Acaryochloris sp. CCMEE 5410: one gene and its partner. The main gene of each other region encodes a partner of the protein of the gene in region 2 in a complex. Links are inferred from orthologs where the notes say so. Each region holds a gene or a part of one and is shown on either strand. Other genes may lie near its edges. The genes, in order: ON05_RS11250 and ON05_RS01680.

What was found.
Region 1: ON05_RS01680 (region 2) and ON05_RS11250 share a complex: the UniProt entries of both Bacillus subtilis proteins name them as parts of the possible RNA degradosome complex. The link is inferred for Acaryochloris sp. CCMEE 5410 from one-to-one orthologs.

What each region holds. Positions count from the first base shown.
Region 1 is NZ_AFEJ02000001.1:2,491,833-2,495,091, reverse strand. Bases 199-3,128 are described here. They hold ON05_RS11250 (ATP-dependent 6-phosphofructokinase), read right to left. Parts: upstream 2,240-3,128; coding sequence 1,157-2,239; downstream 199-1,156. Other genes in these bases: lexA (transcriptional repressor LexA), read left to right, coding at 2,551-3,128; ON05_RS11255 (NAD-dependent epimerase/dehydratase family protein), read left to right, coding at 199-1,087. Outside these bases: more of ON05_RS11255, read left to right, coding at 149-198; more of lexA, read left to right, coding at 3,129-3,171; ON05_RS11240 (hypothetical protein), read right to left, coding at 3,210-3,259. UniProt on the Bacillus subtilis protein: Catalyzes the phosphorylation of D-fructose 6-phosphate to fructose 1,6-bisphosphate by ATP, the first committing step of glycolysis.
Region 2 is NZ_AFEJ02000001.1:409,378-412,608, reverse strand. Bases 80-2,981 are described here. They hold ON05_RS01680 (polyribonucleotide nucleotidyltransferase), read right to left. Parts: upstream 2,655-2,981; coding sequence 504-2,654; downstream 80-503. Other genes in these bases: queG (tRNA epoxyqueuosine(34) reductase QueG), read left to right, coding at 80-574. Outside these bases: more of queG, read left to right, coding at 1-79; ON05_RS01675 (DEAD/DEAH box helicase), read left to right, coding at 3,066-3,231. UniProt on the Bacillus subtilis protein: Involved in mRNA degradation. Catalyzes the phosphorolysis of single-stranded polyribonucleotides processively in the 3'- to 5'-direction. Necessary for competence development in Bacillus subtilis.

The DNA of each region.
Region 1 (3,259 bases), 2.1 Mb from region 2 along the record:
TGAGACTCTAGACGATTCAAAAAGATTAATTGAAACAATTTATTAAGTATCAAGTGGAACCCTAAAGCACAACCATCTTTGGGGATAGGTTTCGTATGCTGATATGGTTCAGAATAGAGCACCACATCACCGAAGGAATTGGCATGAAATGCGCATATTAATGATGGGCGGAACCCGGTTTATTGGTATTTACCTCAGCCAGATTTTGGCTGATCAGGGGCACGACGTGGTGTTGTTCAATCGGGGAAACCATGCCCCTGCTGTGGCAGGCTTGACTCAAATTCAGGGCGATCGTACGGATGCGGCTCAGCTCAAATCGAAGCTGGCCCATGAGAAATTTGATGCCATTTTTGATAACAATGGTCGAAAATTATCCGATACTCAACCTTTGGCCACTCTCTTTAAAGATCAGGTTCAACACTTTGTGTATATGAGTTCGGCGGGAGTCTATCTCAAATCGAATCAAATGCCCCATCGGGAAGACGATCCGACGGATCCAAACAGTCGCCATCTCGGTAAAGCAGAATCAGAAGCCGATTTAGCGGCTCAGGGCTTGCCGTTTACTTCGATTCGCCCGACTTATATCTATGGCCCCAAAAACTATAACGATGTAGAAGCTTGGTTCTTTGACCGGATAGTTCGTCAGCGTCCGATTCCGATTCCGGGGAATGGTCAACATATGACCCAACTCGGACATGTTCAAGATTTAGCTCAAGCGATGGCCTCTGTCCTCGGTAATCCTCAAGCAATCGGCCAGATTTATAATATCAGTGGTGATCGCTATGTCACCTTCGATGGTATTGCCAAAGCCTGTGCCTTAGCTGCTGGCCAGTCCCCTGATGCCTTAAGGTTGGTGCATTATGACCCCGCTCAATTTGACTTTGGCAAGCGGAAAGCCTTTCCTATGCGGTTGCAGCACTTCTTTGCTGATATTCATAAGGCTTGCACCGAGCTTGGTTGGCATCCTCAATATGATCTGGTGAGCGGCCTGAAAGATTCGTTTCAAAATGACTATCTGGCTGGTCAACGCGATCAAGCTGACATTGATTTCTCCCTGGATGATCAAATTTTGGCAGCAGCGGCCTAGGGCCACTCAGGGGTTTCACACCTAAAAATTGAACGCCTCAATTTTTAGGTGTGAAGAGTCGGTAGAGCCTTAGTCTCCGAGGTAAATCCCTAACCCTCTGGCAGTTTTGACCAGCGTTCCGGTGGGGTCGACGGCTCTGTAATGTGCGATCGCATCAGTAATCGGAACACTCATCACCTGGCGATTTTGCCAAGTCACCATTTGATCAAACTGACCTTCAGCAATCAGATCGACGGCTGCGACGCCAAAAGCTGCCCCAATCAGGCGATCGGAAGGGGACGGTATGCCGCCGCGCTGAACATGTCCTAAAACCGTCACCCGGGTTTCGGCCACATGACGACTGCAAATTTGCTCAGATAAATATTGGCCGATTCCCCCCAGACGGCATTCGCCCAAGCCATCTGTATGGGTTAAGGGATCACCGCCCTCAGTCCGCACCGCCTCGGCCACGATTATCAGAGAATAGTTTTTGCCCTTACTCTGGCGTTCTTTGATTTTGGCGCAGACATTATCAATGGTGTAGGGGATTTCAGGAATCAAAATGATATCTGCCCCTCCGGCAATACCTGCACTGATGGCAATATGACCCGCATCCCGCCCCATCACCTCCAGGATAATGACACGGCTATGGCTGGCTGCAGTAAATTGCAAGCGGTCTAGGGCTTCTGTGGCAATATTGACCGCCGTATCAAATCCGACCGATCGTTCCGTTACTCCCACATCATTGTCAATGGTTTTGGGAATGCCCACCAAGTTCCAATTACCCTGTTGGGCTAGCTTACGGAGAATGGCGATGCTACCATCGCCACCAATCCCGATCAGAGCGTCTAAGCCCAGCTTGCGATAGCCGTCAATCATATCTTCGGAGCGATCGATTAGCGTGCCATCTGGCATCGGAAAGGCAAAGGGATTACCCTTATTGGTCGTTCCTAACATGGTCCCTCCTGCGGTGAGTAGAGGACTCATCTGTTGAGGTTGCAGCGCCATGGCTGCAGGGGGATCTTTCAATAAACCATGGGTGGCTTGTTGAATCCCAATCACCTCCCAACCATAATGTTCAACCGCTCGAAGCACGACTGCGCGAATCGTGGGGTTAAGCCCTGCACAATCACCGCCGCTCGTTAGAATACCGATCCGTTTTGTATCACCCATATTTACTCACTATGACCCAGAGGATTGGCATTAAAGATAGCTGTAACCTAAACCATAGATGGCAGGATCATGGGGAAATCCAGGTTGAATTTATCTTTGTCAGGGAAAGTTCAAGTCCATGATGTTCATGCTGTGTGAAGGATATGGCGCTGGGTCCGATTTTGACCAAAATTTGTCGAGTTATCCGACTTGTCTGTATACTCAAGTAGTACAGGTGTTTTATTGGTTGCTCTCTATTCTAATGGGCCTAAAGCAATAAAAACCTGTGAGATAACAATATTGACTCAATGTGCGCAGGGGCTGGATCAATCGTGGAACCTTTATCAAAAGCTCAACAAGAATTATTTGATTGGTTGGTTCAATTTATTGAACAACATCAACATGCGCCTTCTATTCGGCAGATGATGCAGGCCATGAAACTCAAATCTCCGGCCCCAGTTCAGAGTCGTTTGGATCATTTGCGTAAGAAAGGCTATGTCGATTGGGAAATTGGCCAAGCCCGGACGTTGCGAATTGTTCACCCAGAGCACTTACAGGCGGATATGGATCAGATTCCGATCTTAGGTGCGATCGCAGCAGGGGGATTAATTGAGCCCTTTGTTGAAGTAGTGGATTCTTTAGAATTCAGTCCTAAACAATTGCCCCCTAAATCCTATGCACTTAGGGTGAATGGAGACAGCATGATCGATGCGCATATTACAGATGGAGACATCGTCATTATGCGGCCCGTTCAAGAACCGAAAACTATTAAAAATGGGACAATCGTTGCCGCGAGAGTCGAAGGAGAAGGAACGACCCTAAAGCGGTTTCACTTAGAAAGGAATGAAGTCACCCTTGAGGCCGCTAATCTGAAATATCAGCCGATCAAAGTGTTAGCAACACAGGTAGAAATCCAAGGCTCTTTAATTGGAGTATGGCGAAAATATTTTTAAAAGAATGTTACGTAGTAGGTGCACTTTAAGCTCAAGCGTTATGACACCATTCTCAGCTTGGCAATCCACATATCAGATGGATCGCTGT
Region 2 (3,231 bases):
TAAACACAGCAACCTGATTTCGCGGAACTATGGTTCCTGGCTTTTTCTAGGAGAAATTCTGACGAATATAGACTTGGAACCGGATCGTCCCCACACTCAACATTGTGGTTCCTGTACCCGCTGCATTACAGCCTGCCCCACGGATGCGATTCGTGAACCTTTTGTCGTTGATGCGAATCGCTGTATTGCGTACCACACCATTGAGAATCGGGAGGCTGCACTGCCCGATGGAATTGCAGCGAATTTACAAGGCTGGGTTGCAGGGTGTGATATTTGCCAAGATGTATGTCCCTGGAATCAAAGATTTGCCCAAGAAACAGATATTTCTGACTTCCAGCCCTATCCTGAAAATGTTGCCCCGACACTAACAGAGCTAGCAACCCTATCGGTATCAGAACGCGATCGCAGATTTAGAGCCTCTGCCTTCCGCCGCATCAAACTAGAGATGCTGCAACGGAACGCCACAGCATCTCTTAAATCCAATCGTCAAAAAACCAAGCTAACTATGACTCAGAACCACCTGCACGAGCCGCAGCCGCTTCTTCAGGATGAATCCCCAAGCGAGTCAGATTAATGCGACCGCGATTGTCTAGCTCACGGATTTTAACCACCACTTCATCGCCAACGGTGACTTCATCTTCCACCTTGCCAACTCGATAGTCTGCCAACTGAGAAATGTGAATCATGCCCTCCTTACTAGGCGCAATTTCCACAAAGGCCCCAATCGGAATAATCCGAGTCACTTTACCCAAGAATACATCGCCAGCTGCCAGCTTGCGCGTCATACCAGCAATAATCTGGCGGGCACGAGATGCAGCCTTCTCATCTACTGCTGAGATCGTAACGCGACCATCATCTTCGATATCGATCTTAGCCCCCGTTTCCTCGGTAATCCCTTTAATGGTCTTACCGCCTGGACCAATAATCATTCCAATCTGTTCTGGATCGATCTTGATGGTCAATAGGCGAGGTGCATAGGGAGACATCGTTTTGCGAGGACTGTCAATTGTCGCCAGCATCTTATCCAAAATATGGAGTCGAGCGGGTTTCGCTTGATGAATCGCCTCAGCGATCACTTTCATAGATAACCCAGTAATCTTCATGTCCATTTGCAAGGCGGTAATGCCATCTGCAGTACCCGCCACCTTAAAGTCCATATCCCCCAAGAAATCTTCAATCCCTTGAATATCTGTCAGGACTCGGACTTCATCTCCTTCCTTGATTAAGCCCATAGCGGCTCCACTCACCGGCTTAGCCAGGGGCACTCCCGCATCCATCAAGGACAAAGTGGACCCGCAAACTGACCCCATCGATGTAGACCCGTTAGAGGATAAGACTTCGGAAACGACTCGAAGAACGTAGGGGAATTCTTCTTTACTAGGAAGCATCGGTAGTAAAGCTCTTTCAGCAAGAGCCCCATGCCCCACTTCCCGACGTCCCGGTGAGCGCATGGGTCGGGTTTCACCCACAGAGTAGGGCGGAAAATTATAGTGATGAAGGTAACGTTTTTGGCTATCAGGATGGAGATCATCCATCTCTTGAGCATCACCCGGTGTTCCCAAGGTCGCGATAGATAAAACCTGGGTTAAGCCTCGGTTAAATAAACCACTGCCGTGAACGCGCTGGGGAAGAACGCCCACATTACAAGAAATAGGACGGACTTCGTCTAGCTTGCGGCCATCCACTCGGACCTTATCTTCAACCACCTGGCGGCGCATCAAGGTTTTAGTAATACTCTTAAACACCTTACCAATAGCTTTGGGGTTTTCTACTGCTGCCACCTGTACTGGATCTGTTTCTGGAAGCTCATCGATAGCAACTTTCACAGATTCCTTAATCTCATCTAAGGCAGCATCCCGAACATTCTTATCCTTTTCAAACCGGGCCAGCACTTCTTTAACAGGGTCAGTTACGCGCTCTTGGACAAAGTTCTCTAGGGTTGGATCCGTTTCTGGAGCAGCTTCTTCTACCTGCTCAATCCCCAACTCAGCAATCAACTCTTTTTGAGCCTTAATAAGATCACAAACCACCTCATACCCAAAATCGATGGCCTCGATCATGTCTTGCTCAGCCACTTCATTGGCCCCGGCTTCAACCATGATCACCCCATCCGGTGAACCAGCAACAACGAGATCGAGTTCCCCTTCAGAGATCTCCTCATAGGTGGGGTTAATAATAAAGTCATCCCCCACTAGGCCGACTCGCACTGCAGCCATGGGCCCTTTAAAGGGTATTTTGGCCAAGAGGGTGGCAACAGAAGCCCCCGTCACGGCTAAGACGTCAGGGGGAACCTGCTCATCCATAGATATCGTTGTCGCCACGATTTGCAAATCATCCCGCAACCAATTTGGGAATAGGGGCCGCATGGGTCGGTCGATCAGGCGACAGGTTAAGGTCGCTTTTTCAGGGGGTCGGCCTTCCCGTCGTAGAAAGCCCCCCGGCACACGACCGGCTGCATACAGTCTCTCCTCGTAATCTACGAGTAAAGGAAGAAAATCAATTCCTTCACGTCCTGACGATCTCGTCGCAGTGACTAGAACTGAAGTTTCACCAGATTCAATCAATACACACCCACCGGCCTGCGGAGCGAAACGGCCGATAGTGAGTTTTATTTCCCGCCCGTCAACAGATATTGACTTAATAACTTCTGACATTAAGTGACTTGTCCTTACTTATTGTTTTGTCCTTTTTTTTTCTGTCGCAATCCTAACATTGATAGAGAACCGCTTGCTTTGCAGAACAGCAATCAGACATGTTGCTTATTGATTCCCATCTGACCTTTAAAAGGGATATCCATATGACAAGTTCACCCTGTAGCATAGGTATAGAAGATCACCGCCTAGACTTAAGACACTTAAGTTTGGGTGGCCCGTTTATGTTCATAACAATATTTTCAGATTGATGATGGCTCAAAAGACAAATCCCAGTCATCTCTTCACCGCATCATCATGAAGCAAAGGTTGCATCAATATTGTCATCACATTAACGAGTTTAAAGGTGATATCAACCCCGTTTTTACCAGTGAATGGACCATACGTCTCCAAGGGAGTATTCATAACTAAATTATGGCGATCTTGCATGGTAGTTGGCGGCCAACCTCAGACTTTAAAGATGGGCAACCGTCAAACGCTGCATCTAAAACCAATGCTCAGCGGCTTTTAAATGGAACATTGTTTATTTGGGCTGAAACTTGGCGCGGTACAACCGCCAAACAAAATCCAATTTCAGAAG